DNA from 3 places in the Streptomyces sp. NPDC101151 genome. Region 3 is predicted to be linked to each of the others. Evidence: riboswitches for the same ligand, from Rfam matches in the RefSeq annotation. Region 3 holds a riboswitch; each other region holds the start of a gene.
What was found. A riboswitch is a leader RNA that binds a small molecule or an ion and turns the genes downstream of it on or off. The one in region 3 is predicted to bind thiamine pyrophosphate.

Region 1 (10,041 bases), on a different contig from region 3:
CAAGGAGGAGGTGCCGGCCGACGTCGTCGAGTCCGAGCGCCGCATCGCCGAGGAGACCACCCGCGCCGAGGGCAAGCCCGAGGCCGCGATCGCCAAGATCGTCGAGGGTCGTCTCAACGGCTTCTTCAAGGACGCCACCCTGCTCGGCCAGCCCTACGCGCTGGACAACAAGAAGTCGGTCCAGAAGGTTCTGGACGAGGCCGGTGTCACCCTGACGCGCTTCTCGCGCATCAAGGTCGGCATCTGAGTCCGTACCGCGATCGACGCGCGACCCGCGGAGAAATCTCGATAGGGTCGACAGCAGTCGTCCGCGCACACCGCCACACCCAGGCACGTGGCGGACGGCAGCAGATCTGACGAGGAGGCCATTGCCGCGTATGGGAGCGAAAAGCGACCCCACCGGCAATGGCCTTCTTCGTATGTGCAACACGTGAAAGAGGCGGGATCTCCATGACCACCAAGGCCCAGAAGAGCGACGACGGCAAAGTACACGGCCGGTTTCTGCTGAAGCTGTCCGGAGAGGCCTTCTCCGGCGGCGGGGGCCTGGGCGTGGACCCGGACGTGGTGCACAAGATCGCCCGCGAGATCGCGGCCGTCGTCCGGGACGGCGCACAGGTCGCGGTCGTCATCGGCGGCGGCAACTTCTTCCGCGGCGCCGAACTGCAGCAGCGTGGCATGGACCGGGCCCGCTCCGACTACATGGGCATGCTCGGCACCGTGATGAACTGCCTCGCCCTCCAGGACTTCCTGGAGAAGGAGGGCATCGACAGCCGCGTGCAGACCGCCATCACCATGGGGCAGGTCGCCGAGCCGTACATCCCGCTGCGTGCCGTGCGCCACCTGGAGAAGGGCCGCGTGGTCATCTTCGGCGCCGGCATGGGAATGCCGTACTTCTCCACCGACACCACCGCAGCCCAGCGCGCTCTGGAGATCGACGCCGAGGCGCTGCTCATGGGTAAGAACGGTGTCGACGGGGTCTACGACTCCGACCCCAAGACCAACCCCGACGCCGTCAAGTTCGACGCCCTCGGCTACGGCGAGGTCATCACCCGCGACCTCAAGGTCGCCGATGCCACGGCCGTCACCCTGTGCCGCGACAACAAGCTGCCGATCCTCGTGTTCGAGCTGCTGGCGGAGGGCAATATCGCCCGGGCCGTCAAGGGTGAGAAGATCGGCACGCTGGTGGGTGACCAGGGCAGCCAGGCCTGACCGGCACACCCCCGTCGCCCGGGGTGCGACACCTGTCCGGGGGACGGACGGGACGCGCCCTGGCCGGGGGATGGACAATGTCCTGCCGGTCGGGAACCGTGCAGGAAGAAGACGCGACGCAGCCGGCCGCCGCCCCGACAAGGAACCGCAGCCGGGCCTTACTCAAGACACGCAGGAGCAAGTGGTGATCGAAGAGACCCTCCTCGAGGCCGAGGAGAAGATGGAGAAGGCCGTCGTGGTCGCCAAGGAGGACTTCGCCGCGATCCGCACCGGCCGTGCGCACCCGGCGATGTTCAACAAGATCGTGGCCGACTACTACGGTGCCCTGACGCCGATCAACCAGCTGGCCTCGTTCTCCGTGCCGGAGCCGCGCATGGCGGTCGTGACCCCGTTCGACAAGAGCGCGCTGCGCAACATCGAGCAGGCGATCCGTGACTCCGACCTGGGCGTCAACCCCAGCAACGACGGCAACATCATCCGGGTGGTGTTCCCCGAGCTGACCGAGGAGCGCCGCCGCGACTACATCAAGGTCGCCAAGACCAAGGGCGAGGACGCCAAGATCTCCATCCGTTCCGTGCGCCGCAAGGCCAAGGACACCATCGACAAGCTGATCAAGGATGGCGAGATCGGCGAGGACGAGGGCCGCCGTGCGGAGAAGGAGCTGGACGACACCACCGCGAAGTACGTCGCTCAGGTGGACGAGCTCCTGAAGCACAAGGAAGCGGAGCTGCTCGAAGTCTGATGAGCGACTCTTCCTGGGGGGCGCCGCCGCGGACGGGGCAGGCCGGGTACTGGGGGTCCACCGAGGGTGGGCCTGTCCAGGGGGCTGCCCCGGCGGGTCCCGCGTACGATGCGCCTGAGGCGCAGCACACTCGCCCCATGCCCATCGTGCCCGAGGGACCCGCGTACGGCGGAGACCAGGACGACGACCGGGGAGCCGCTCGGCCGGGCGGCTCCTTGTTCCGAGACGAGACGCATTACGCACCGCAGTACGCATCGCAGCATTCGCCGCAGTATCCGACGCCGTATCCGACGCTGAACCCCACCCAGAGTCCGACGCAGAATCCGGAGCCCATGCCCGACGCCCCGCAGCCGGCACCCGCGCCGCAGAAGAAGAGCGCGGGCCGTGACCTGAGCGCGGCCGTAGGGGTCGGTGTGGGGCTCGGTGTGGTGATCATCGCCTCACTGTTCGTCGTCAAGGCCGTGTTCGTCGGTGTGGTCGCGGTCGCCGTGGTCGTGGGCCTGTGGGAGCTGACCAGCAGGCTGCAGGAGCGCAAGGGCATCAAGGCGCCGCTCGTGCCGCTGGCCGTCGGCGGTGCGGCGATGGTGGTCGCCGGGTATGTGCGGGGTGCCGAGGGCGCGTGGGTCGCGATGGCCCTGACGGCGCTGGCCGTCCTGGTCTGGCGCATGACCGAGCCGCCCGAGGGCTACCTCAAGGACGTCACGGCGGGCGTCTTCGCGGCGTTCTATGTGCCGTTCCTGGCCACGTTCGTCGCGCTGATGCTCACCGCCGACGACGGCCCCTGGCGGGTCCTCACCTTCCTGCTGCTGACGGTCGTCAGCGACACCGGTGCGTACGCCGTCGGCTGGCGCTTCGGCAAGCACAAGCTCGCCCCGCGCATCAGCCCCGGCAAGACCCGCGAGGGTCTGCTCGGCGCGGTGCTGTTCGCCATGGTCGCGGGGGCGCTGTGCATGCAGTTCCTCATCGACGACGGCAGCTGGTGGCAGGGCCTGCTGCTGGGCCTCGCGGTCGCGGCCAGCGCCACCCTGGGCGATCTCGGCGAGTCCATGATCAAGCGTGACCTGGGCATCAAGGACATGGGCACCTTGCTTCCCGGTCACGGCGGCATCATGGACCGGCTGGACTCCCTGCTGCCGACGGCTCCGGTGGTGTGGCTGCTGATGGTGGTGTTCGTCGGCTCCGCGTGAGCCGTGTGCGTCGCGTGAGCCGTGTGCGTCGCGTGAGCCACGGCTTTTTGGGCCTCGTCCTGAGAAAGGGCGGGGCCCGTTGCCGTATCCGGCCGGGGGCGGTCCGTGCCGCCTAGACGTCGTCGGTGTCCCAGTCCGGCAGCGGCAGGCCATCGGCCGCGGTGATCTCCAGGACCGTGCAGCCCATGAGGCGTACGGCGGCGAAGAGCCGGTCACGGGCCTTCGTACGGTCTTCGGGCGGGAAGGAGACGCGGATCTGGTGCGGGTGGGAGTGGTCGTAGGTGAGGTGCCAGTCCGTGCCGACGGTCGCGAAGTGGTCCTGGCCGTGCACCCCGTCCTCGTCGTGCCACGACCCCCGGTCAGCGGTCGGCGCCAGCACGTCCCGGAGTATCCGCAGCCGCTCGGCGTACGGCCGGGGGCCCTCGGACAGGCGCAGGCACCGGTGCAGCCTGGGCCGGAAGGCGTTGAACCAGGGCGCGAGGTCCGGCTCCATGCCGGCCAGTACCGCGGAGCGCACCCCGCCCGTCACCCACCCCTCGACGAACCAGGCCGCGCCCGGTGCGAACTCCTCCCGTCCGGTGCCGCCGGATCCGCGGACCACCACCGGCCACTCCTCCGGGTCCCCCTCGGTGCGCCAGCACAGCCGGTCGGCGTCCATCGTGGTGCCCCAGACCAGCAGGCCGTCGTCGTACCGGAGGCCGTTGTGCGGGCCCGGCCCGAACGGTGTCCGCAGATACAGGTAGTCGCAGAACTCGCCGTGGCCGTACCTCTCGACCAGCTGCTTGTAGTCTGCCGGCAGCCGTACCCCGAGCCGTGCCTCCACGTCGGCCCAGTCCCCGTGCGCGTCGATCGGCCGCTCCGGCGGCGGGACGAGCCGGGTCAGGGCCTGCGGACCCGTCATGGCAGGTCGGCCCCGCTCAGCACCGTCTCGGCCGGCTCTCCGGTACGGCGGGCGTACATCAGCCGCTCGCGAATCTCGCGCCGGGTACGGGGGCGGTAGCCGGGGCCGCCGCAACAGCTCTTGTGGAAACCCACGCCCGCGTTCAGCAGGACGGTGAGCGTCCGCCAGGCGGCCCGGTCCCGCTTCCGGGGCGCGGCGAAGGCCGAGCCCGCGTACCTCAGCGCGCCCGCGCAGCGCGGACAGATCCGCTCCCGCCACGGGTCGTAGCACTGCTTGTACGAGACCCGGCAGGACAGGCAGACGTACGAGGTCTTGGCGGGAGGCATGCCGTCAGAGTAGGGAGGCCCGGGAGCCCGGCCAAGCGGGTTTCCGGTACCGGGCAGTCGACGGCCGAGGGCACGCGGGGCGGCTGTGGCTGCTGATGCGGGTGTTCGCGGGGAGGGGCGAGCCGTGCCGTCCCCGGGCCGCTCCCGCACCGCCTCCGGGCGATCCCCGCACCGCCTCCGGGCGGTCCCCGCACCGCCTCCGGGCTGTCCCCCGGCCGTTCGACAGGCTCAGGACGAGCAGTGACCACCGGCCAATGACCTCCGTCCCGGGCCGGGGCCCCGGGCCACCCAATTGGATCTGCGACACTGGTACAGCCATGCCTAAGCCCGGAGAACTCACTTTCGTCGCCCCCCGCGGAGCCAAGAAGCCGCCGCGGCACCTCGCCGACCTCACGCCCGCCCAGCGCAAGGACGCCGTGGCCGAGATCGGCGAGAAGCCGTTTCGTGCCAAGCAGCTCTCGCAGCACTACTTCGCGCGGTACGCGCACGACCCCGAGCAGTGGACCGACATCCCGGCCGGCTCGCGGGACAGACTGCGCGAGGCGCTGCTCCCGGAGCTGATGACCGTCGTACGGCATCTGTCGACGGACCAGGGCACCACCCGCAAGACGCTGTGGCGGCTGTTCGACGGCACGCTCGTGGAGTCGGTGCTGATGCGGTACCCGGACCGGGTCACCATGTGCATCAGTTCGCAGGCCGGGTGCGGGATGAACTGCCCGTTCTGTGCGACCGGGCAGGCGGGGCTCGACCGGAATCTGTCCACCGCCGAGATCGTCCATCAGATCGTCGACGGGATGCGGGCGCTGCGGGACGGCGAGGTCCCCGGTGGGCCGGCGCGGCTGTCCAACATCGTCTTCATGGGGATGGGGGAGCCGCTCGCCAACTACAACCGGGTCGTCGGTGCGATCCGGGCGCTCACCGATCCCGCGCCGGACGGGCTCGGGCTCTCGCAGCGCGGCATCACCGTGTCGACGGTCGGGCTCGTGCCCGCCATCCACCGGTTCTCCGACGAGGGCTTCAAGTGCCGGCTCGCGATCTCCCTGCACGCCCCCGACGACGAGCTGCGCGACACCCTCGTCCCCGTGAACACGCGGTGGAAGGTGCGCGAGGTGCTGGACGCCGGGCTCGAGTACGCGGAGAAGTCCGGGCGCAGGCTCTCCATCGAGTACGCCCTCATTCGCGACATCAACGACCAGGCCTGGCGCGGTGACCGGCTCGGGCGGCTGCTCAAGGGCAAGCCCGTGCACGTCAACCTCATTCCGCTGAACCCTACTCCGGGATCGAAGTGGACCGCCTCGCGGCCCGAGGACGAGAAGGCCTTCGTGGAGGCGATCGCCGCCCACGGTGTGCCGGTCACGGTCCGGGACACCCGGGGGCAGGAGATCGACGGGGCCTGTGGCCAGCTGGCGGCCACCGAGCGGTAGCCTGAGCCCGTACGTACAACTTCATATTCCGACAGGGGAGCGCCACAGCGCTGAGAGTGCGGCAACCGGGCCGCAGACCCTCTGAACCTCGCCCAGGTCATTCTGGGTAGGAAGTTCGGTCATCACTCAAGCTGTTGCGCCCTGCCCGGGTTCCCTCGCGGTGCCCGGGCAGGGCCGCGTCTCTTCCTGGCCAACCCCAGGAGGACATCCAGTGCACAACAAGACCCTCGCGGCCGTGGCGGTCGGGCTCGGCCTCGTCACGCTGCCCGCCCTGACCGGCTGCGGATCGACGGACGCCACGGGGTCCTCGGACTCCAAGACCGTGACCCTCGTCAGCCACGACTCGTGGTCCGTGTCGAAGAACGTGCTCAAGGACTTCGAGAAGCAGTCCGGGTACAAGGTCAAGGTCCTGCCCGGCGGCGACGCCGGGCAGGCCGTCAACAAGGCGATCCTGACCAAGGACAACCCGCAGGGCGACGTCTTCTTCGGTGTCGACAACACCCTGCTGTCCAGGGCCCTCGACAACGGCCTCTTCCAGCCGTACGAGGCGAAGGGCACCGACCTGGTCCTGCCGCAGTACCGGGTCGACCAGGCCAAGCACCGTGTCACGCCCGTCGACACCGGCGACATCTGCGTCAACTACGACAAGGCCTACTTCAGCGAGCACAAGCTGACCCCGCCGCAGACCTTCGCCGACCTCGCCAAGCCCGAGTACAAGAACCTCCTCGTCACCGAGAACGCGGCCACCTCCTCGCCCGGCCTCGGCTTCCTGCTCGGCAGCGCCGCGCAGTACGGCGACGAGGGCTGGCAGGGCTACTGGAAGAAGCTCAAGGCCAACGGCGTCAGGGTCGTCGACGGCTGGGAGCAGGCCTACTACCAGGAGTTCTCCGGCTCGTCCGAGGGCAGGAAGGCGGGCGGCGACCGTCCGCTCGTGGTGTCGTACGCCTCCTCCCCGCCCGCCGAGGTGATCTACGCCAAGAAGCGGCCCGGCACCGCCCCGACCGGGGTGTCGTACGGCACCTGCTTCCGGCAGACCGAGTACGCCGGACTGCTGAGCAACGCGAAGAACACCAAGGGCGGCAAGGCGTTCCTCGACTTCCTGCTCACCAAGGAGTTCCAGGACGACATGCCGCTCAAGATGTTCGTCTACCCGGTGCGGGAAGCCGCCCAGGTGCCGCCGGAGTTCACGAAGTACGGCCCGCAGGCCAAGAACCCCGAGACCCTGGCGCCCGCCAAGATCGCCGCAAACCGTGACCAGTGGGTCAAGTCGTGGACGTCGCTCGTACTGAAGTAGCCAGGGGCCGCATGCGCGGGAACGCGGCGCGGCTGGGACTCATGGCCCTGCCCGTCGCGTTCTTCGCGGTGTTCTTCGCCTGGCCCGTCGCCGCGATCGTCGCGCGCGGGCTGAAGACGGACGGTGTCTGGCAGTTCGGGCGGGTGGCAGAGGTCGTCACACAGCCCGACCTCCGGCATGTGCTGTGGTTCACCACCTGGCAGGCACTCGCCTCCACCGCGCTCACCCTGCTGCTCGCCCTGCCCGCCGCTTATGTCTTTGCCCGCCTGGACTTCCCGGGCAAGCAGCTGGTGCGGGCCGTCGTCACCGTCCCGTTCGTGCTGCCGACCGTCGTCGTCGGAACCGCCTTCCTGGCGCTGGTCGGGCGCGGCGGACTGCTGGACGACCTGTGGGGCGTACGTCTGGACACCACGGTGTGGGCGATCCTGCTGGCGCATGTCTTCTTCAACTTCGCCGTCGTCGTCCGCACGGTGGGCGGGCTGTGGGCCCAGCTCGATCCCCGGCAGGAGCAGGCCGCCCGGATGCTCGGCGCGTCCCCGCTGCGGGCCTGGCGGAAGGTGACGCTCCCCGCTCTCGTACCCGCCGTTGCCGCGGCTTCGCTGATGGTGTTTCTGTTCACCTTCACCTCCTTCGGCGTGGTGCAGATCCTCGGCGGGCCCACGTTCTCCACCCTCGAGGTGGAGATCTACCGGCAGACCTCCGAGGTCTTCGACCTGTCCACGGCCGCCGTCCTCACCCTCGTCCAGTTCGTCGCGGTGGGCGCGATCCTTGCCGTGCACGCCTGGACGGTACGGCGGCGGGAGACCGCGCTGCGTCTGGTGGACGCCTCCGTGACCGCCCGTCGGCCGCGCGGGGCCGGGCAGTGGGCGCTGCTCGCCGGGGTCCTCGTGACCATCGCCCTGCTGCTGGTCCTGCCCCTCGCGGTGCTGGTACAGCGCTCCCTGGACGCGCCCGGCTTCGGCTACTACCGGGCGCTGACCGATTCCGACGGCGGCACCTTCCTCGTGGCGCCCCTGCACGCCGTGTGGACCTCGCTGGAGTACGCCGTCGCCGCCACCGCCATCGCCGTGCTGATCGGGGGCCTTGCCGCCGCCGCGCTGGCCCGACGGGACGCGGGACGGCTGGTGCGCGGCTTCGACGCGCTGCTCATGCTGCCGCTCGGCGTCTCCGCCGTGACGGTCGGCTTCGGTTTCCTCATCGCGCTGGACAAGCCCCCGCTGGATCTCAGGCAGTCCTGGATCCTGGTCCCGCTCGCCCAGGCGCTGGTGGGCGCTCCCTTCGTCGTACGGACCATGCTGCCCGTGCTGCGGGCGGTGGACGGACGGCTGCGGGAGGCGGCCGCCGTGCTCGGGGCCTCGCCCTGGCGGGTGTGGCGGGAGGTCGATCTGCCGCTGGTGCGGCGGGCGCTGCTGATCGCGGCCGGGTTCGCGTTCGCCGTGTCCCTCGGGGAGTTCGGGGCGACGGTGTTCATCGCCCGGCCCGACAACCCGACGCTGCCGGTCGCCGTGGCCCGGCTGCTGAGCCGGCCCGGAGACCTCAACTACGGGCAGGCGATGGCCCTGTCGACGATTCTGATGGCGGTGTGCGCCGCCGCGCTGCTGGTCCTGGAGCGGCTGCGCACCGACCGGACGGGGGAGTTCTGATGCTGCTGAGCCTGGAGGCCGCGACCGTGCGCTTCGGCGGGCGGCCCGTGCTCGACGCGGTCGACCTCGACATCGCCGAGCACGAGGTGGTGTGTGTGCTCGGCCCCAGCGGCAGCGGCAAGTCGACGCTGCTCAGGGCAGTGGCCGGGCTGCAGCCCCTGGACGTGGGACGGGTGCTGCTCGACGGCCGGGACCAGGCCGGCGTGCCGGCGCACCGGCGGGGCGTCGGGCTGATGTTCCAGGACCACCAGCTCTTTCCGCAGCGGGACGTCGGCGGCAACGTGGCCTTCGGGCTGCGGATGCACGGGGTGCCGAAGAGCGGACGGGACGCCGAGACGGAGCAGTTGCTGGAGCTGGTCGGGCTGCCGGGCGCCGCCCGGCGGGCCGTGGCCGGGCTGTCCGGTGGTGAGCAGCAGCGGGTGGCCCTGGCCCGGGCGCTGGCGCCCCGGCCCCGGCTGCTCATGCTGGACGAACCGCTCGGCCAGCTGGACCGCTCCCTGCGGGAACGGCTGGTGGTCGAACTCCGGGAACTCTTCGGCCGGTTGGGTACGACGGTGCTCGCGGTCACCCACGATCAGGGCGAGGCCTTCGCGCTGGCCGACCGGGTGGTGGTGATGCGCGACGGGCGGATCGCCCAGTCCGGCACTCCGCTGGAGGTCTGGCAGCGGCCCGCGGACGAGTTCGTGGCCCGCTTCCTCGGCTTCGACAACGTGGTCCCGGCGACCGTCGCGGACGCGGCGGCGGACACCCCGTGGGGCAAGCTGCCGGTGCCCGACGGCTCACCCCAGGGCAACCGCTCGCTCCTGGTCCGGCCCGCCGGAGTACGACTCGTGGCGGCCGACGAGGGGCTGCCGTGCACGGTGGCCGCCCGCACCTTCAGGGGCACCCATGTGGCCGTCGGCCTCCGGCCCCGCGACGGCGGCCCGCGTCTTGAGGCGGCCTGCGCGCTCCGCGACGCGCCGGACGTGGGGGCCGAGGCAGGGGTCGCGTTCGACGGGGCGGAAATCGTCGTGCTCGGGTGATCGGCGCGCCCTAGGGTGAGGGCATGACTTTGCTCGCACATGACCGTTACTGCGACGAAATCGCCCACCAGGTGGGCCGGTTGAGGGCCGTGGTGACCTCCGGAACGGACCTCGCCGCCACCGTGCCGACCTGCCCGGACTGGTCGCTGGAGGACCTCGTGCGCCACATGGGCGGAGCCCTGCGCTGGGTGGACACCCTGGTGCGCAGCCGGGCGCAGGAGAACATCCCGGAGGAGAGGGTCCCGCTCGCTGCGGGACCCGGGGAGCGGGGCGACGCGGCGGCCCTGGACAAG
Region 2 (10,041 bases), on a different contig from region 3:
CGGGCAGTGCCTGCTCTCCCAGCTGGACGAGGAGGCCCGCCGGGACCATCTGGCCCGCTATCCGGTGCAGTCCATCACGCCGTACACCGTGCGTGACAACCACTCCCTGCTGCGCCGACTGGCCCGGATCCCGCGGATGGAGCCGGTGGTGGAGCGCCAGGAGTACGCGCTGGGCACGGTCTGCGCGGCGATTCCGATCACGGTCGGCACCACCGCGGTCACGATGGCCATCTCGCTCCCCGCCCACCAGGCCGAACGACTGCTGCCCGCCGCCCACCGCTTGCAGGTCGAGATCGGGCGCCAACTGGGCTCGCTGATGCTCTCTATCAGTATCTGAAAACTCACTCCTTGTGATCTGCTGTGTACGTTCAGCAAGATTTGACCACGGTCGAGGGGATCAAACCCGGCCGGTCGATGTCATTTGACGGGGTAGGCGATGCGCGAATCCGTACAGGCAGAAGTCATGATGAGCTTTCTCGTGTCGGAGGAACTCTCCTTCCGCATCCCGGTGGAGTTGCGCTACGAGACCTGTGATCCCTATGCCGTGCGGCTGACCTTCCATCTGCCCGGCGATGCCCCGGTGACCTGGGCCTTCGGTCGTGAGCTGATGATCGACGGGGTCGGGCGGCCGTGCGGGGAGGGGGACGTGCACATCGCCCCCGTCGACTCCGAGGTGCTGGGCGAGGTGCTGATCCGGCTTCAGGTCGGTGGCGACCAGGCCCTGTTCCGCTCCTCGACGCCGCCGCTCGTGGCCTTCCTCGACCGTACGGACAAGCTCGTGCCGCTCGGCCAGGAGGCTGCGCTGGCCGACTTCGACGCCCACCTCGACGAGGCCCTGGACCGCATCCTGGCCGAGGAACAGAGCGCCGGCTGAAGCCTTACGGCAACGGGGCGCCAGGGCGCTCCGCCGTGCCGCGTGAGACTGTGCAGGAACGCTTCTCCGGCGGTTTTCCGGCCCTGGCCGGGCCGCTCACCGCTTCCGGCGCCGACCCCGGCCGCCGCGTGCCGCAGCGGGCTGGGCCCCGGCGGGGGCCGCCGTGTCCGGTCCCGGCCGGTCGGCCGACACCACCAGGGCGGCGAGGGCGGTGGTGACCGGGACGGAGGCGACCAGGCCGATCGAACCCACCAGCGTGCGCACGATCTCCTCGGCGACCAGCTCGCTGTTGGCCACCGTGCCCACGCTGCTCTGCGCGATCGAGAACAGCAGCAGCAACGGCAGCGCGGCTCCGGCGTACGCGAGGACAAGGGTATTGACCACCGAGGCGATGTGATCGCGGCCGATCCGGATGCCCGCCCGGTACAGCCCGCGCCAGCCCATCACCGGGTTGGCCTCGTGCAGCTCCCAGACCGCCGACGTCTGCGTCACCGTCACATCGTCCAGGACACCGAGGGAACCGATGATGACGCCGGCCAGCAGCAGGCCGCTCATGTCGATCGACGGATACAGGCCGTGGATCAGGCCGGTGTTGTCGTCCGTGTTGCCGGTGAGCGCGGCCCAGTCGATGAACTCCGAGCCGAGGACACCGATCAGCAGGAGGGAGACCAGCGTGCCGAGCACGGCGACCGATGTACGGGCCGACAGCCCATGGCACATGTAGAGCGCGATGAGCATGATCGCACTCGCCCCGACGACGGCCACCAGCAGCGGATTCGAACCCTGCAGGATCGCGGGCAGGATGAAGAGCGTCAGCACCAGGAAGCTCACGGCCAGCGCGACCAGCGCCATGACACCGCGCATCCGGCCCACCACCACGACGGCGAGCGCGAAGATCCCCGCGAGCAGTGCCATCGGGAACTTACGGTTCACATCGGTGACGGAGTACTGCAGCTCCTTCGGCGCCGAGGGCTCGTAGGCGACCACGACCTTCTCGCCCTGCCGCAACTGCCGCGACTGGTCCGGCTGCACGATCTCGGTGAACGTACGGCCCTCGTCCTTGCCGGTGTCGACCCGGACCGTCGCCTTCTTGCAGGTGCCCTTTGCCTCCTGCTGTGCCGAGTTGCCCTCCGCGGTGGAGGTGTCGCCGGTCGGGGCGTCCCCGGAGGCATTCACCGACTTGCAGCTCACCTCGACGACCTTGGCGACCGTCGCCTGCTGCGTCTGCCGGTCGAAGCCGACGCCGGTCCGCTCGTGGGACGGTGCTCCACCCGGCCAGAGCAGCACCAGGCCGACCACGACCGCCGCGGTGAACGGGATCAGGATCGCCGCGATGACCTTGCGCAGATGCTTCGAGACGGGCGCGGCAGGGCCATGGCTGTGGCTGTGACCGTGCGAGTGGCCATGCCCGCTGCCCGGACCCGGGCCGTGCCGGTGCCCGTTGCCGCCGTCGCCACGCGAGGCGTGGGCATGCCCGTCCCCGTGAGAATGCCCGGGAGCATGGCCGGTGCGCACCGGCCCGTGGTCGTGGTCGGCACCGCTGCTGCCGCGGGGGGCCTGACCGGGGCCGTCACCGTCTCCGTGGCCGTCATGGCCGTGTCCGCCGCCCTGTCCGGAGCCGCCTCCGCGCGGCGGCTCGGGTGGCGGGTACGGGTACTGCTCCATCGTGGTCACCGCCCGATCATCGCAAGAACGATAGGGGCCCTCTGTTCACCGCGCCCGAATTGACGCTAGCGTGGAGGCACCTTTGCACACGCGGGAGCTCGGAGCACCGGGCTGAGAGGGCGCTGACCTCCGTATTTGCGATGTTTCACGTGGAACGTGGTTTCACGGGAAACATCGACAGACGGAAACCGCTGCGTCGACCGCCGAACCTGTTACCGGGTAATGCCGGCGTAGGGAGTAGGTCTCATGACCAACAAGGACGCACGCACGCCTGCCTCCGTCCAGGACGACAAGTCCCAGGAGGCCGGGAAGTCCATCGGCTGGCACAAGGCGTACGTCGAGGGCACTCGCCCCGACCTGCACGTGCCCGTCCGCCAGGTGCACCTCACCAACGGGCAGTCGGTCACGCTGTACGACACATCGGGCCCGTACACCGATCCACACGTCGACACCGACGTCCGCAGGGGCCTGTCGCCGCTGCGCGAGAACTGGATCATCTCCCGCGGCGACACCGAGGAGTACGCGGGCCGTCCCGTCCGCCCCGAGGACGACGGGATCAAGCACACCTCGCCGCGCGGTGGGCTGCGCAACCTGGACGCGGTCTTCCCCGGGCGCCCGCGTCAGCCGCGCCGGGGCCGTGACGGCCAGGCGGTCACGCAGCTCGCCTACGCGCGCCGCGGCGAGATCACGCCCGAGATGGAGTACGTGGCCATCCGGGAGAACGTGTCTCCCGAGGTGGTCCGCGAGGAGATCGCCGCGGGGCGCGCGGTGCTGCCGGCCAACGTCAACCACCCGGAGATCGAGCCGATGATCATCGGCAAGCGGTTCCTGGTGAAGGTCAACGCCAACATCGGCAACTCCGCGGTGACGTCCTCCATCGAGGAGGAGGTCGAGAAGATGACCTGGGCGACCCGCTGGGGCGCCGACACGGTCATGGACCTCTCCACCGGCCGCAACATCCACACCACCCGCGAGTGGGTGCTGCGCAACTCCCCCGTCCCCATCGGCACGGTGCCGCTCTACCAGGCGCTGGAGAAGGTCGACGGCAAGGCCGAGGAACTGACCTGGGAGATCTACAAGGACACTGTCATCGAGCAGGCCGAGCAGGGCGTGGACTACATGACCGTCCACGCGGGCGTGCGCCTGCCGTATGTGCCGCTCACCGCCAACCGCAAGACTGGCATCGTCTCGCGCGGCGGCTCGATCATGGCCGCGTGGTGCCTGGCGCACCACAAGGAATCGTTCCTGTACGAGAACTTCGAGGAGCTGTGCGAGATCCTCGCCGCCTACGACGTCACGTACTCGCTGGGCGACGGCCTCAGGCCGGGCTCGATCGCGGACGCCAACGACGAGGCGCAGTTCGCCGAGTTGCGCACGCTCGGGGAACTCAACACGATCGCCAAGCGTTTCAACGTACAGACCATGATCGAGGGCCCGGGGCACGTCCCGATGCACAAGATCAAGGAGAACATCGACCTTCAGCAGGAGATCTGCGATGAAGCTCCGTTCTATACGCTCGGCCCGCTGACGACGGACATCGCGCCGGCGTACGACCACATCACCTCCGGCATCGGTGCCGCGATGATCGCCTGGTGGGGTACGGCGATGCTCTGCTACGTCACGCCCAAGGAGCACTTGGGCCTCCCCAACCGTGACGACGTCAAGACCGGTGTCATCACCTACAAGATCGCCGCCCACGCGGCCGACCTCGCCAAGGGGCACCCGGGCGCGCAGGAGTGGGACGACGCGCTGTCCGACGCCCGCTTCGAGTTCCGGTGGGAGGACCAGTTCAACCTCGCCCTGGACCCGGACACCGCACGGGAGTTCCACGACGAGACGCTGCCGGCCGAGCCCGCCAAGACGGCCCACTTCTGCTCCATGTGCGGGCCGAAGTTCTGCAGCATGAAGATTAGTCAAAGCATCACAGAGCGGTTCGGTGGTGCGGCGGCTGACGGGGCGTCGCCGGAGGAGGTCGCTGAGGGGATGCTCCAGAAGTCGAAGGAGTTTGCTGAGGCGGGGAGCCGGGTGTACCTGCCGATCGCGGACTGAGGCACACCTGTTGACGGTCCGTGCGGCCGGTCGGGGGAGATCCGACCCGGGCGCACGGACCGCCCCATCTTCCTGAAGCGAAGGGGCATGTACTGCTGGAGTCGACACTTTGCTAGATATGCAGTCTGCGTGGCCTTCCCCGATCCTGTTCGCCAGAGTTGGCTAGTTCTCAGTGGACCGGATGGGCCTCTGACGAGGGAAAACGAACCATATCGAATCCCTCTCCAAGAGATGGAGAGGCTCTTCTTGTCGACGCCTTCAGCCCAATGCAGCTTCGCCGAACTGGTTGTGGGGCCCTTGACTTTCCGGCCACTTCACCGCTGGCTTTGTTCACGAGTTGCTCGTGGGCAGGGCCACCGCGCCGTACCTGAGAGTCTGGGCCCCACTCGGCGGGGGCCCGGACGAGGTAGGTGACACTCAGAATGGAAGCTCGGGCTTGGTGGCGCCACGCTTGATCGTCATCACCTGCTCGTGGAAGTCACGCGAAGCAGCTTCGCGGGGGTATCGGGACCTGAGTTCCTTATCCAGCTCGTCAGCGACTAAAAAGCAGCGACGGGAGCGACTTCCGGTCCGCCTCCAGGGCCTTGGTCCCCATGCCGATGGCTTCTTCGATCTCACCCATGCGAGCGGCGGCGACTCCGAGTGTGAGGCGGGCTTCTGCGGCGCGCATGGGTGAGATCTCGGTGCCGTCGGGGCCGGTGCTGATGCGGATGCGCCGGCACTGGCCGGTGGACAGCGCGGGGTCAGGCGGTCAGGACGGTGACGACCCGGTTGGTCATGTCCTCGGCCGTGTTCAGCGGGGTCGGGGTGTAGGACAGGAGGAACCGGGTGGTCAGGTCGCGCGTGGCGAACATACGGGTGCGGTAGCCGTAGTTCTCGCCGGTCTTGCCCCAGAAGGTCACGCCGTTCACGGTGGCTGTCTGCAGGCCCATGCTGTAGCGGGCCGGGCTGCCGTCCAGCATGCGCACCGTGGCCGGTGGCAGGGTGAACAGCTTGTCCATCGCCTTCGGTGACAGCAAGGCTCCCGAGAACAGGGCTTGTTGGAAGCGGAAGAGATCGGCCGAGGTGGAAACCAGTTCGCCTTCGCCCCAGGAACTGGACGGGTTGTAGACCGTGGCATCACGCAGGGAGCCGTCGGTCAGGCGCAGATAGCCGTGGACGTGCGGGCCGTGCAGGCGCGGATCGTCACCCGGGAACAGGGTGCGGGTCAGGCCCAGCGGGCGCAGGATCCGGTCCGCGATTGCGTCGCCGTACCGTCGGCCGGTCATCTTCTCGAGGAGCAGGGCGAGCAGGACGTAGTTGATGCCCCGGTACTCCTGGCAGGTGCCCGGAGCGAATTTGAGGGGACTGCCGGTCACCGTCCGGACCCATTGCTGCGGGGTCCACCGGTCGAAGCGGTGTTGCAGGACGGCTTCCGGGGTGCCGAGGTCCGGCAGGCCCTGGTGGTCGGGCAGGCCGCTGGTGTGGTTCAGCAGCTGGGTCGCGGTGATGCGGCCGAAAGTGGGAGGAAGGCGGAGTCCTGGGAGGTAGCGGCCGATGGGGGCGTCGAGGTCGATGCGGTCCTGGGCCCAGAGTCGTAGAACGAGGGTGGCCACGAGCGACTTGGTGATGCTGCCCGCGCGGAAACCGTCGTCCGGGCGGACGTCTCGTCCACTGGTGAGGTCCGCCGCGCCCGCGGTGCCGTACCAGTGGGTGCTCCGGCACTCGACCAGTAGCTGGGCGGAGGTGGCGGGCGGATGGGAGAGGTCGCCGATCGCGGCCCGCAGCGCTGCGGTGTCCACCGGCGGCCGGAGGGCGGCGCGGTGAGGGCCGGCGGTCCGGGCCGTCGTCCGGGCCGCCGCTCGGGCGGTGGCGTTCGAGGATCCGAGCGTCAGTGTGGTGACGGCGCAGGCCCTCATGAGGGAGCGTCGGGAGAGGGAGTCCATGGGGGTCGATGCTGTCGGCGCCGAAGCGCGAAGACATCCGGGATGTCCCCCGATGAGACCCGGGCGGAGCCCCGAGGGGACACCCGCGGTGCGCGCTATGCGGCAGGTCCGCTTCCAGGACGCCTGTGGTCCTGGTGCGGGCGGGCCGGATGTCCGGCCGCGCCCCTGGCGGGGGCGCAAGCCGGGCTATTCCGGCTGGTGGTCCGGGCCGCCGAAGTCGGGGCTCGTGTAGTCCGGGCTGGTGAAGCTCGGGCGGCCGGAGGCAGAGCCGTCGTCGGGGCTGCTGAAGCCGGGCCGGTCGTAGCCGAGGCGCGGCATGCGGCTGGTCGGGGCCGACGGGGCCGTGCGGCGCAGGGCCGCCGTGCCGGGCTGGGCGAGCGCGTCCCGCAGGAACGGCAGGACGCCGCGCTCCAGCAGGGCCTCCCGCCAGGCCGCTCTGGCCCTGGCCACTTCCTCGCTCGCCGCTTCGTGGGCTTCGGCTTCCGCCGAGGCGCTGTTGCGCAGGGCCGTGAGCAGCAGCCCGACCGCGGCGACGAGGATAGCGGCCGCGGTCACGGCACCGAACACCCAGCCCGCGGTGAGCATGGTCTGGGCGAAGGCCTGGCCCGGGGCCAGCATTCTCAGGATGTAGCCGACGAGCAGGAAGATCGCCGCGGCGGTCCCGGCGAGGACGGGGGCCAGCACCGCGATCACGGCGATGGCACCCGCGCCGGTGGTCTCGGCGGCCTCGCCGAGGGTGGTGGCGAGCCCCATCGCGCCCGAAGCCGGCTCGGAACCGGAATCGCGGGCGGCCGAGGGGGTGGACGGCGCCGGGTGGCGCAGTTCCTCGCGGACCTTCACGTAGTGCTGGTACTCCGTCGTCGCGGCCGCCGTGATGAGTGCGGTGGCGTTGAGCGCCATGGTGCGCAGCTGTTCGGGGTTGAGCCGCTGTCCGACAGCGGCCAGTTCGGGTCGTTGTGGTGCGGAGCGCAGCGCCTCATCGAGGACCCGCGCGAATTCCTGGCGGTCCTCGTTCAGCAGGTGCTGCGGAACGCTGTTCATGTGCATCCCCCGATGCTCCGTAGGGCTTGGGGCTCGCACGCCGGCGAGCCGTCGGGCAGAAACGGAGGGGAGCCTGCTACGGATAAGCCGATGGTAGAGCCGTGACGGCACACGGTGACAGGGGGTTGCCGGAATTTACGTGCCGACCTGCGCGCATGCATTCGGGGTGCGTCTGCCCCGTAAACGCTCAGCCATCCAGGGGAAGTTGCTGGACCAGCAGCTTTCCGGCCATGGTCACGCCGCCGTCCATGGCGATGGCGAGTCCCCCGGCGTAGACGTGCGGTCCTTCGACGACGGGGCCGCTGCCCTCCTCGTCGTCCTCGGAGCCGACCTCGCCGAGCAGGTACGGAATGGGGCTGTGACCGTGAACGATGCGGGTGCCGCCGTACGTATCGAGCAGGGAGCGCACGGCGTCGGCGCCGCCCTCGTCGCGGAAGGAGAAGCGCTTGGTGAACTTGCGGAACAGGTCCCAGCACTCGTCCGCGTCGTTGCGGGTGAGCGTCTCGCGGACGGTGTCGTTGACCGCCTCGATCGAGTCGCCGTAGTCGAGGTAGGCGGTGGTGTCGGAGTGGACGAGCAGAAACCCGTCGACCTCCTCGACGGCGTCCAGGCGGGCCATCCACTGCAGGTGGTGGTCCTGGAGGCGGTCCATGTCGGTCTTCTGGCCGCCGTTGAGGAGCCAGGCCGCCTGGAAGGTGGCGGTGCCGGCGCCGGAGGTGACGGGGGTGTCGCCGAACCGCTTGGCGCCGAGCAGCAGCAGTTCGTGGTTGCCCATGAGGGCCTTGCAGTAGCCGCCGGCCGCGGCCGCCTCGGCGGACAGCCGCATCACCAGGTCGATGACGCCGATGCCGTCCGGGCCGCGGTCGGTGAAGTCGCCGAGGAACCACAGCCGGGCGGTGCCCGCGCACCACTGGCCGGAGGCGTCGATCAGCTCCTTCTCCCGCAGGGCGGCAACCAGTTCGTCCAGGTAGCCGTGGACGTCGCCGACCACGTACAGCGGGCCGGGCCCGGTGGTGGTCTGCGGGGCGGGGGCGGCGGCCACCGGCTCGACGGTGACCTGGAGCGTGTCGCCGCGGTTGATGACGGGCAGGTCGCGCTGGGTGGGTGTGTAGCCCTCGGGGTAGGCCTCGTCGACGGGCGGGAGGGTGTCACCGGGGTGGGTGTGGACGTACGGACCGGTCTCGTTGACGTACGCGGGCACCCGGAAGTCGCGCAACGTCGCCGTTCGCTCCGTCTCGGGTCCCTGACCGGCCCCCTGAGTCATCAGACCCCTCCACCATCACGCCGCAACTGCACCGCTTCGGACTGCCTGGTCGCAGCGGCCCGCGGTGTCGTGGGCCCATCATAGGAATGCGCGTCGCGCCGTGTGATGACCCAGGGGTGGTGAATCAGAGCAGGACTCCGGTTCACCGCGGCTTTCGCCCCGTTTGGGCAGGGGTTCGACCGGCTGTCCGTCATGCCTCGGCCGTGCGGCTTGACGGTCGACCGACCCGTTTGGGGGCGCGCGGCGCACGCAGTGAGGTGGCCGAGCCCTGACGGGTGGGCCCGCCACACCGTGCAGCCCGGTTCGGATCGCGCGCGGCGAGCCGTCCGGGAGTGCCCGGCGGGCGGCCATCGCGTGCCCGCGAGGCGCCCGCCCTGCCATCTCCCGGCTATCCCCCTTCCGGGGTCCGCGGCGGGCTGACGGTCGTACGCGGGGGCCGCCGCTGGGACGAGGTACGCACGATCAGTTCCGTCGGTATCACCTGCTCGACAGGTTGGTCCGACTCGAGGCCCTCGATGGCGTCGATGAGGAGCTGGACCACCGCCGTGCCGATCCGGCGCGGTTTCAGGGAGAGCGTGGTGACGGGCGGCTCGGTGTTGGCATACACCGTGGACTCGCTGCAGCACACCAGAAGCAGGTCGTCCGGGACGCGCAGGCCGTAGCGGCGGGCGGCGGCGAGCAGGTCGGTGCCGTTGGGGTCGAACAGGCCGTAGACGGCGTCCGGCCGGTCGGGCCGGGCGAGCAGCCGGTCGGCGGCGACGGCGCCCGCGCACGGGTCGTGCGCCGGGTAGGCCTCGTAGACCGGGTCCTGGCCGACGCGCTCGCACCAGCGCAAGTAGGCCGTGGTCGACAGATGGGTGTACGTGTCCGTCGTCGTGCCCGTGAGCAGGCCGATCCGGCGGGCGCCCGCGTCGGCGAGGTGGTCCAGGATGCCGAGGACGGCGGCCTCGTGGTCGTTGTCGACCCATGCGGTGACCGGGAGCGAGCCGGCCGGGCGGCCGTCGGAGACGACCGGCAGGCCCTGCCGGACGAGTTCGCTGACCACCGGGTCCTGGTCGGAGGGGTCGATGACGACCGTGCCGTCCAGCGCCACGTTGGACCACACGTCATGGCGGGAGGTCGCGGGCAGGATGACCAGAGCATAGCCACGGGCGAGCGCGGCCGAGGTGGCGGCGCGCGCCATCTCGGCGAAGTACGCGAACTCCGTGAAGGTGAAAGGTTCA
Region 3 (10,041 bases):
TCCCCCGTGGTGGTCTGCCCCGGGTCCCCCGTCTCGCTTCCGCCGACGGATCGGCGGAAGGAACGGCCAGGGCGCGGGCGCCGTTCCGCCGCCCCGTGCCGGCGGTGCCGGTCCGCGCCCCCTGCCGTGTCTCCACTCTCCCGTCGACACAGGTCGCAGCCCATCCGCGCGCGTACTCATCTCACCGTCTGAGTACGGATACTCAGCCGTGCGTGCGCCAGCCCACGACGTCGGCCCGCCGGCTGGCTACGATCGCGTCCGTGTCCGTACTTCCCCTGGTCTTCACCAGCGGCTGGGCGAGCGGCATCAACGCCTATGCGGTGGTGCTGCTGCTCGGCATCTTCGGCGTGACAGGGGTGAGCGACGACGTCCCGCAGACGTTGCAGCGCCCCGAGGTCCTGATCGTGGCAGGCGTGCTGTTCCTGTGCGAGGCGGTCGCCGACAAGATCCCGTACGTCGACTCGGTGTGGGACTCCGTGCACACGGTGATCCGGCCGCTCGCGGGCGCCTGGGTCGGGGCGCTGCTGGCCGGGCAGAGCGGCTCGCTGTCGGACGTGGCGGCCGGGCTGGTCGGCGGTTCGACCGCGCTGGCCAGCCACGCCGTCAAAGCCGGAACGCGGATGGCGGTCAACACCTCGCCGGAACCGTTCAGCAACTTCGTCCTGAGCCTCGCCGAGGACCTCGGCGTGGCCGGCATCGTCTCGTTCGCTATGTTCCATCCGGAGGCGGCGGCGATCATCGCGGCGGTGCTGCTCGTCTCCGGGCTCGTGGTGCTGCTGTTCCTCGTCTCCCGCATCCGGCGCTTTCTGCGGCGCCGGGCCCAGCGGCGGGAGGAACGGCGGCTGGCCTCGCGGATGTCCGAACCACCCGGCTGACGATCACCGCCCGCCCGCGGGCCGGCTTGTCGGTGGCGGTCGATAAAGTCGCAGGCATGGCACGGATTGCGGTGATCGGCGCCGGGATGGGCGCGATGGCGGCCGCTGCCCGGCTGGCCGTCGCGGGCCACCGGGTGGCGGTGTACGAGCGTACGGAGACGTACGGCGGTGCGGTGCGCCGTTTCGAGCGGGACGGGTTCGCCTTCGACACCGGTCCCGGTCTGCTGCCGCTGCCCGCCGTGTACCGCGATCTGTTCGTCAAGACCGGCAAGGAGCCCCTGGAGGACTGCGTCGAGCTGGTCCAGGTCGACCCGGCCTCCCGGCACGTCTTCGCGGACGGCACGCAGGTGTCCCTGCCGAACGCCTCGCGCGCGGGTGTCGTCGCGGCGCTGGACGAGGCGCTGGGTGCCGGGGCCGGGCAGCGCTGGGGCGACTTCCTGGTCCGGGCGCGCGAGGCCTGGGACCGTACACGCCGGCCGCTGCTGGAGGAGCCCCTGTGGCCGGACTGGCAGGTGCTCGCGGAGCGGGAGCCGTATCCGGCCGTCCCGCACAAGCGTCTGCTGCGCACACGGCGGGCGAGCACGCCGGCCGAGATCGGGGCGTGGGAATTGCGGGACGAGCGTCTGGCAGCCCTGCTGGAGAGCCAGGTGCTCGCGTACGGCCTCGATCCCCGGACGGCTCCGGCGAGCGCGGCTGTACTGCCGTACATGGAGCACGCCTTCGGCACGTGGTACGTACGTGGCGGCATACGCGAGCTGGCGCGCGCGGTGTACGAGCGGTGCGTGCGGCGGAGGGTCGAGTTCTTCTTCGGCGCCGAGGTCACCCGGATCCTGGAGAAGGACGGCCGGGCGGTGGGTGTGGAGCTGGCTGGGGGCACCTCCCAGGCTTTCGGCTCTGGGGGAAGGACGGTGGCCGAGGCGGACCATGTCGTGGCGGATCTGGACCCGGCACGGCTGCGGGCCCTGACGGAGCATCCGCTGGACGAGGACGGTGATGTGCGGGCCGACCCCGTGTCACCCCCGCCCGCGCGGTTCGTTCTCCTGCTGGCCCTGCGGGGCGGGCGGGAGGCCGGAGCCGCGCACCGGACGGTCGTGCACCCACGAGCCCCCGAGTCCGAGCTGGACTTCCTGGTCTCACCCGGCGGCGACGAACCCGTGTGTCCCACCGTCACCGTGCTGCGCCCCGACGATCCCGCGCTCAGACCGGACGACGCGCACGAGTCCGTGGTGGTGTCCGCAGTGGTGTCGACCGAAGCCTCCTGGGAGGAGGAGGGGACCGTCCGGACCTACACGGACTTCCTCCTCGATGCCGCCGAGCGCGCGGTACCCGGGCTGCGGGACCGCCTTCTGTGGCACGAGGTGCGCGCGCCCCTGCACACGGAAAGTGAAACGGGCGCCCTCTTCGGGGCCGTGCCCGCCCCCGCACTCGCCGCCGGCCGGGGCCGCTACCTGCATCCGGCGAACACGACGCGCCTGCCCGGTCTGTACCGAGTGGGCGGCTGGTCCCACCCCGGTGGCGGCCTCCCGCACGCCGGCATGTCGGGTGCGCTGGTGGCCGGGCTGATCGTGGAGGGTCCGCAGTTCCGCGGCTCCCAGTGAGCGGAGCCGGGCTTCAGAAACGGTACTGCTCGTCGTACCCGGCCCCCGGCTGCGGCTGCGGCTGCTGCTGCTCATGGCCCTGGTACGGGTACGGCTGCTCCTGCGGAAGCTCGCCGCCGTAGGTCTCGTCGCTGCGCTGCTGCGGGACCCAGACTCCGCCGGACGGGGTCTCGCCGTAACCTCCGGTGGCGTACGCGTCCTGGCCGTAGGCCTGCTGGCCGTACTGCTGCTGGCCGTAGCCGGGGTCGTACGAGGTGCCGCCGTAGGACTGGGTGCCGATGTACGGGTCGGAGTAGTTGGCGTAGCCCTGCTGCTGGGCGCCGGTGTCGTAGCCGTACCCCTGCTGGGCGTAGCCCGAGTAGTCGTAGGCGTAGGTCTGGTCGGCGCCCTGGGGCTGGGCGGCGCCCGCGTAGGCCGTGTCGCCGTAGATGCCGTAGGAGCCGGTGTCGTCGGGGAGGGGCTGCGGCTCGTAGACGGCGGTGGTCTCGGCGGCGGCCTCGGGAGAGCGGGCCGGGGTGAAGACGTCGTCACGGTCGTAGCCGTCGTCGCCGTAGGCGAGCTGGTCGGGGCCGTAGTCGGCGTCCCGGTCGTCGCCCTCGGCGGCCTCCAGGTCGGAGACCTCGAGGCTCGGGTCGTGGCGGTCCGCCTTGCCGCGGCGGCGCTTGCTGCCGCCGCCCTCGGCCTCGGTCTCGGGACGCTTGACCGCCCAGCCGGAGGCGAAGCCGCGCCGGAAGGACAGGGTGACGTAGGTCTGGCCGATCGCGAAGGCGATCGCGCCCAGGCCGATCACGACGACGGACGGCATCAGCACGCCGAGCACGACGCCGAGGAAGCCGACGAAGGCGAGCAGCCGCCAGCGCAGCCGTGCCTTGTACTGCAGCAGCACCTCGCCGAGCAACCACAGTGCGACGATGCCGAACGCGATGTAGAGGACCGTCCAGCCCATGTACGCCCCTCTCCCAGTAACCGCTACGCAGTGTGTCGTATCGCGGTGCGGCCGGTCTAGGCCTGCGGGGGGTGGTGCAGACCCAGGTTCTCGTAGATTTCCAGCGTCGCCGTGGAGTTGTTGAGCGTGATGAAGTGCAGTCCGGGCACTCCCTCGGCCAGCAGCCGTGCGCAGAACTCCGTGGCGAACTCGATGCCAATGGAGCGTACCGCCGCCGGATCGTCCTTGGCTGTGAGGATCCGCTCTTTCAGGGCGTCCGGGAAGTGCGCATTGCTGAGTTTGGGCAACCGTTCCAGCATCTTCACGCTGGTGACAGGCAAGACCTCTGGAATGACAGGAGTGTCGCAGCCGGCCGCCGCCACCCGGTCGCGCAGGCGCAGGTACGACTCCGGCTGGAAGAACATCTGCGTGATGGCGTAGTCGGCGCCCGCACGGCACTTGTCGACGAAGTGGGCGACATCGGTGTCCCAGTCCGCGGACCGCGGGTGCATCTCCGGGAACGCGGCGACGCCCACGCAGAAGTCGCCCGACTCCTTGATGAGCCGGACGAGCTCGGCCGCGTACGCCAGGCCCCGCGGGTGCGGGACCCAGTCGCCCATCGGGTCGCCGGGCGGGTCGCCGCGCACGGCGAGCATGTTGCGGATGCCCGCGTCCGCGTACTGGCCGATGATGTTGCGCAGCTCGGCGATGGAGTGGTCGACCGCGGTGAGGTGGGCGACGGGGGTGAGCGTCGTGTCGACGACGATCTGCTGGGTCTCCTTGACCGTGGTCGCGCGCGTGGAACCGCCCGCGCCGTAGGTGACGGAGACGAAGTCGGGGGCCATGGCCTCGACCCTCCGCAGCGCGTTCCACAGGTTCCGCTCGCCCTGGGGCGTCTTCGGCGCGTAGAACTCGAACGAGTACGTCGTCTTGCCGGTGGCGAGGATGTCGCGCACAGTGCGTGCGCGATCAGTCCTGGTGGATGCGGTTCCGAGGGCCATACCCGCAGGTTAGCCACGGGTGGGCGGTCTCCCAACCGGGCGCCGGAAATTTGCCCGAATTGTCGCCCTCCTGTCCACCCCTTGGACAGAAACCTGGACACACGCCCTGTCGGGCGGGCCCTAGGCCTGCCGCAGCCGCTTGGTGAACTCCGCCGCGGCGGCTCCCGGATCGTCGGCCTCGGTGATCGCACGCACCACGACCACCCGGCGGGCGCCCGCGTCCAGCACCTCGTCCAGATTGCCGAGATCGATGCCGCCGATGGCGAACCAGGGGCGGTCCGTGCCCAGGGCGGCTGTGTACCGGACCAGGTCGAGGCCCGGGGCGTGCCGGCCGGGCTTGGTGGGGGTGGGCCAGCAAGGGCCGGTGCAGAAGTAGTCCACGCCCTCCTGGCCGGCGGCCGCCGCGGCCTCGGACTCGGCGTGCGTGGAGCGGCCGATCAGGACGTCGGCGCCGAGGATCGCGCGGGCCGCGGGGACCGGGAGGTCGCCCTGGCCGAGGTGGAGCACATGGGCGGAGGCGGCGTGGGCGACGTCGGCCCGGTCGTTGACCGCCAGCAGCTTGCCGTGCCGGGCGCAGGCGTCGGCGAAGACCTCGAGGTGCTCCAGCTCCTCGGCGGCCTCCATGCCCTTGTCGCGCAACTGGACGATGTCGACACCGCCGGCCAGGACCGCGTCCAGGAACTCGGCGAGGTCGCCCTGCCTCCTGCGGGCGTCCGTGCAGAGGTAGAGGCGGGCGTCGGCGAGCCTGCTGCGGGCGGTGTCGGACATACGTGTGTCCCCCCTCGGTCGGTGTCATGGGTGGGCGAGCGGGTGGCGTACGGGCCGGGGCCCGGTACGCCACCCGTGGTGCGGGTCGGTTCAGACAGCGAGCGCCTGGGCGCGGCGCTTCACCTCCGTGCCGCGATTCTCACTCAAAGCCTGCGCGGGGGTCCCGGGCAGGGTCGGGTCGGGGGTGAAGAGCCACTCGATCATCTCTTCCACCGTGAAGCCGTCGTCCCTCAGGAGCGTCAGGGTCCCGGACAGGCCCTTGACGACCTTGTCCCCGTCGATGAAGGCGGCGGGGACGTACAGCGCCCGGTTCTCACCTCGGCGTACAGCGACGAGCTGGCCCTCCTTGACCAGCTGCCGCACACGCGTCACCTCGACGTCGAGCATCTCGGCGATGTCGGGGAGGGTGAGCCAGGCGGGGACGAGAGCATCGATCTTTGCGTCAATCTCGGTCACGGAACAAGCCTGCCATCTGCCACTGACAGTCGGAAGCCAGGGCGGTCCACCTGGGAGGACGCGTCCGGGGCCGCTCCGGCGGATCATGCCGGAATCCTGACGTCCGGCACGCACATCCGCTCTGGTGAGGCACCGTGGCCCGGAGCCGGCCCGAGCCGCCGGACACGCCTAACCGGCGGTGGCGTCCTTCAAGGGCCGTGCCGGGTCGGCCAGGGCCTCCGGATCCATACGGCGGCCGGTCTCGATCAGCCGTCGCCCCTGGGCCAGGTCGCGCGGTCTGCCCACGGCCAGCAGAGCGACCAGCCGGTCCTCGCGCAGCCAGCAGACCGACCAGGCCGGGCCCGCCGGGTCGCCGCGCCACACCAGGCGGTCGGCAGCGGGGTGGTGGCCGGCGTACTGGACGAACCGGCCGAACTGCTCGGACCAGAAGTACGGCACCGGGTCGTAGATCACGGGGATCTCGCCCAGGATGTTCGCGGCGACCGTGCGCGGACCCTGCAGGGCGTTGTCCCAGTGGTGGACCAGCAGCCGCACTCCGTACCGGCCCGAGGGGAAGGAGGCGCAGTCGCCGACCGCGTACACATCCGGGGCGGACGTGCGCAGGTGGGCGTCGGCCACCACCTCGCCGTGCGCGCCCAGCTCGATGCCGGAGCCGGCCAGCCAGGCGGTGGCGGGGCGCGCACCGATACCGACCACGACGGCGCCCGCGGGCAGCCGCGCGCCGTCGGCGAGCATCACCGCGCCGGGCTCGACGCGCTCCACGCGCGCGTGGGTGCGCAGCTCGGCACCGCTGTCGGCGTACCAGGCGGTCATGGGCGCGGCGACCTCGGCGGGCAGGGCGCCGGCCAGCGGCCGGTCCGCGGCCTCGACCACGGTCACGGCACAGCCGGCCTCGCGGGCGGCCGTGGCGAACTCGGCACCGATCCAGCCGGCGCCGACGACCACGATGTCGTGCTGCCGGGCGAGCACGGGCCGCAGCCGTTCGGCGTCGTCCAGGGTGCGCAGCAGGTGCACGCCGGGCACGCCCTCGGTGCCGGGCAGCCGGATCGGTTCGGCGCCGGTGGCGAGGACCAGCACGTCGTACGGGACGGGCCCGGCCTCGGTGTCCAGCTCATGGTCGCCGGGGCGCACGCCCAGCACCTCGCAGCCGAGCCGCAGTTCGATGCCGAGCGCGTCGAAGTCGACGTCGAAGGCGGAGCCCTCGGCCTTGCCGAGCAGCACGGCCTTGGACAGCGGCGGCCGGTCGTACGGCTGGTGGGGCTCGGCGCCGATCAGCGCGACCGTGCCCGTGAAGCCCTGTTCCCGCAGGGCGACCGCGGTCTGCACCCCGGCCATGCCCGCGCCGACGACGACCACGCGCCGCCCCTGTGACGTGCCCTGCTGCGCTGTCTGCTCGCTCACCCGATCACCATAGACAACTGACAAATCGTCAGTCAGCGGGCGTGCTCAGTGACCTGTTCCACAACGCTGGTCCCGGAGCCCGGTCGCGACTCCCACTCCCAGGTCTCTTCGAGCCGCACCCGCCCGTCCGGCAGGTCCACGACCGTCGACGCGCAGTGCCCCGAGGAGGTGGTCCCGTCGTGCCCCAGCTGCACGTACCGGAAGTCCAGCCGGTCGCCCTCCCGGGTGCCGACCAGACGGCCGCGCACGACGTCGCCGCCCGCGTACTCGGCCCAGATCTCGCCGTCCTGCTCGTGGTACGCGAAGCGGGTGCGGGTACCCACCTGACCTGGGGCCTGGTCCGCGACGGGGGCCAGGATCAGTCCGTCGAGCGAGCGGGCCATGGGCAGGGGCTCCCTTACGGGTGACGAGCGCTGCGGGCTAGGGTGGCCACCGTACAAGCACTCGCGGGAGCCCGGACGCACCGGGCTGAGAGGGAGGCTGGCGGCCTCCGACCGTACGAACCTGATCCGGGTCATGCCGGCGAAGGGAGGGGCTGGACGCCCATGTCGTCACGTACGTCCGACGTCCTCGTCATCGGGGGCGGAATCATAGGCCTGGTCACGGCCTGGCGGGCCGCGCAGCGCGGGCTCGCCACGACCGTGGTGGACCCCGAGCCCGGCGGCGGGGCCGCGCGGGTCGCGGCGGGGATGCTGGCCGCCGTCACGGAACTGCACTACGGCGAGGAGACACTGCTCGCCCTGAACCTGGAGTCCGCCCGCCGCTACCCGGACTTCGCCGCCGAACTGACCGGGCTGACCGGCCACGACCTCGGCTACCGCCGCTGCGGCACGCTCGCGGTCGCCCTCGATGCCGACGACCGTGCCCACCTGCGCGAACTGCATGCGCTTCAGCAGCGTTCGGGCCTGGAGTCGGAGTGGCTGTCCGGGCGGGAGTGCCGGCGCCTGGAGCCGATGCTCGCGCCCGGGGTGCGCGGCGGGCTGCGGGTCGACGGGGACCACCAGATCGACCCGAGGCGGCTGGCGTCGGCCCTGGTGGCCGCGTGCGAGCGGTCCGGGGTGGTGTTCCACCGGTCGTGGGCCGAACGGCTCGACGTCGTGCGGGACCGGGCCGCCGGGGTCACCACGGCGGACGGCACCGTGCTTGGCGCGGGACAGGTCGTGCTCGCGGGCGGCAGCCTGAGCGGGCGTCTCACCGGCGTCCCGGACGACGTGCTGCCGCCCGTGCGGCCGGTGAAGGGGCAGGTGCTGCGGCTGACCGTGCCGCGCCGGTACTCGCCCTTCCTGAGCCGCACCGTGCGGGCCGTGGTGCGCGGCAGCCATGTCTATCTGGTGCCCCGGGAGAACGGCGAGTTGGTCGTCGGCGCGACCAGCGAGGAGCTGGGCTGGGACACGACGGTGACCGCGGGGGGCGTGTACGAGCTGCTGCGCGACGCCCATGAGCTGGTGCCGGGGCTCACCGAGCTGCCGCTCACCGAGACCCGGGCCGGACTGCGCCCCGGCTCCCCCGACAACGCCCCGCTGCTCGGCCCGTCCGGGCTCGACGGACTGCTGCTGGCCACCGGGCACTACCGCAACGGGGTGCTTCTCACACCGGTCACCGGGGATGTGATGGCAGAGGTGCTGGTCGCCGGTGAGCTGCCGGAGTACGCCCGTCCGTTCTCGCCGAAGCGCTTCGGCGACGTCCTCATGGAGCAGTCCGCATGACCATCGCCGTCACCGTCTCCGTGAACGGGGAGCGCCACCAGGTCGCCCCGGGCACCGCTCTGGACGCCCTCGTGAAGACCCTCACCGCGGCACCCTCCGGGGTGGCCGCCGCCGTCAACGAAACCGTCGTCCCGCGCGCGCAGTGGGCGACCACGGCCCTCGCCGAGGGCGACCGCGTCGAAGTCCTCACCGCCGTCCAAGGAGGCTGACCCATGGCCGACGATCCCTTCGTCCTCGGCGGTGTGCCCCTCGGCTCCCGGCTGATCATGGGTACCGGCGGCGCGCCGAGCCTGGACGTGCTGGAGCGGGCGCTGACCGCCTCCGGCACCGAGCTGACCACCGTGGCGATGCGGCGGGTCAATCCCGAGGTCCACGGCTCGGTGCTGTCGGTGCTGGAGAAGCTGGGCATCCGGGTGCTGCCGAACACGGCGGGCTGTTTCACCGCCGGGGAGGCGGTGCTGACCGCCCGGCTGGCCCGGGAGGCGCTCGGCACCGATCTGATCAAGCTGGAGGTCATCGCCGACGAGCGGACGCTGCTGCCGGATCCGGTGGAGCTGCTGGATGCGGCGGAGACGCTGGTCGACGACGGCTTCACGGTGCTGCCGTACACCAACGACGATCCGGTGCTCGCGCGGAAACTGGAGGACGTGGGCTGTGCGGCGGTGATGCCGCTGGGCTCGCCGATCGGCTCCGGGCTCGGGATCCGCAACCCGCACAACTTCCAGCTGATCGTGGAGCACGCGCGCGTGCCGGTGATCCTGGACGCGGGGGCCGGTACGGCGTCGGACGTGGCGCTGGCGATGGAGCTGGGGTGTGCCGGTGTGATGCTCGCCTCGGCCGTCACGCGGGCGCAGGAGCCCGAGACGATGGCCGCCGCCATGAAGCACGCGGTGGAGGCGGGGCGGCTGGCGCGGCTGGCCGGACGGATCCCGCGCAGGCACTTCGCGGAGGCCTCCTCCCCCGCGGAGGGGCTCGCGCACCTGGATCCCGAGCGCCCTGCCTTCTAGGCCTGCCTTCTAGGCCTGCCTTCTAGGCCTGCCTTCTGGCCCTCCCGTCCGGTCGCACAAGAGTCACAGCTCTGCTGCATTCCGTCCCCTGAACGGCCGAGCGGGCGGGAGTGTCGTTCGTCCCTCGTACACTCGCCTGCGTGGATACGACCCTTCAGGACCCCCTTGTCGGGCAGGTGCTCGACGGCCGGTATCGCGTCGAGGCGCGGATCGCGGTCGGCGGGATGGCCACGGTCTACCGGGCCCTGGACACCCGCCTGGACCGCGTTCTCGCGCTCAAGGTGATGCACCCGACCCTGGCGGC

Region 1: linked by a shared signal. The riboswitch ahead of ACIRU3_RS22255 (thiamine ABC transporter substrate binding subunit) and the one ahead of thiO (glycine oxidase ThiO) in region 3 are both predicted to bind thiamine pyrophosphate.
Region 2: linked by a shared signal. The riboswitch ahead of thiC (phosphomethylpyrimidine synthase ThiC) and the one ahead of thiO (glycine oxidase ThiO) in region 3 are both predicted to bind thiamine pyrophosphate.

The regions. Positions count from the first base shown of each region.
Region 1 covers NZ_JBIWPP010000011.1:138,653-148,693, forward strand. The annotation lists gene tsf (translation elongation factor Ts) at 1-247, shown strand, start outside; gene pyrH (UMP kinase) at 451-1,209, shown strand; gene frr (ribosome recycling factor) at 1,394-1,951, shown strand; gene ACIRU3_RS22235 (phosphatidate cytidylyltransferase) at 1,951-3,138, shown strand; gene ACIRU3_RS22240 (SMI1/KNR4 family protein) at 3,251-4,039, opposite strand; gene ACIRU3_RS22245 (deoxyxylulose-5-phosphate synthase) at 4,036-4,365, opposite strand; gene rlmN (23S rRNA (adenine(2503)-C(2))-methyltransferase RlmN) at 4,683-5,789, shown strand; TPP riboswitch at 5,813-5,920, shown strand; gene ACIRU3_RS22255 (thiamine ABC transporter substrate binding subunit) at 6,001-7,083, shown strand; gene ACIRU3_RS22260 (ABC transporter permease) at 7,125-8,726, shown strand; gene ACIRU3_RS22265 (ABC transporter ATP-binding protein) at 8,726-9,748, shown strand; gene ACIRU3_RS22270 (maleylpyruvate isomerase family mycothiol-dependent enzyme) at 9,772-10,041, shown strand, end outside.
Region 2 covers NZ_JBIWPP010000005.1:255,476-265,516, forward strand. The annotation lists gene ACIRU3_RS12030 (IclR family transcriptional regulator) at 1-337, shown strand, start outside; gene ACIRU3_RS12035 (SsgA family sporulation/cell division regulator) at 437-874, shown strand; gene ACIRU3_RS12040 (YibE/F family protein) at 971-2,539, opposite strand; TPP riboswitch at 2,620-2,793, shown strand; gene thiC (phosphomethylpyrimidine synthase ThiC) at 2,786-4,588, shown strand; gene ACIRU3_RS12050 (serine hydrolase domain-containing protein) at 5,332-6,513, opposite strand; gene ACIRU3_RS12055 (hypothetical protein) at 6,700-7,560, opposite strand; gene ACIRU3_RS12060 (metallophosphoesterase) at 7,742-8,818, opposite strand; gene ACIRU3_RS12065 (LacI family DNA-binding transcriptional regulator) at 9,207-10,041, opposite strand, start outside.
Region 3 covers NZ_JBIWPP010000006.1:5,085-15,125, reverse strand. The annotation lists gene ACIRU3_RS13305 (DUF4126 domain-containing protein) at 261-875, shown strand; gene ACIRU3_RS13300 (phytoene desaturase family protein) at 932-2,473, shown strand; gene ACIRU3_RS13295 (hypothetical protein) at 2,487-3,419, opposite strand; gene metF (methylenetetrahydrofolate reductase [NAD(P)H]) at 3,476-4,399, opposite strand; gene thiE (thiamine phosphate synthase) at 4,520-5,167, opposite strand; gene ACIRU3_RS13280 (Rv2175c family DNA-binding protein) at 5,258-5,623, opposite strand; gene ACIRU3_RS13275 (NAD(P)/FAD-dependent oxidoreductase) at 5,792-7,024, opposite strand; gene ACIRU3_RS13270 (hypothetical protein) at 7,057-7,407, opposite strand; TPP riboswitch at 7,461-7,572, shown strand; gene thiO (glycine oxidase ThiO) at 7,570-8,730, shown strand; gene thiS (sulfur carrier protein ThiS) at 8,727-8,939, shown strand; gene ACIRU3_RS13255 (thiazole synthase) at 8,943-9,737, shown strand; gene pknB (Stk1 family PASTA domain-containing Ser/Thr kinase) at 9,878-10,041, shown strand, end outside.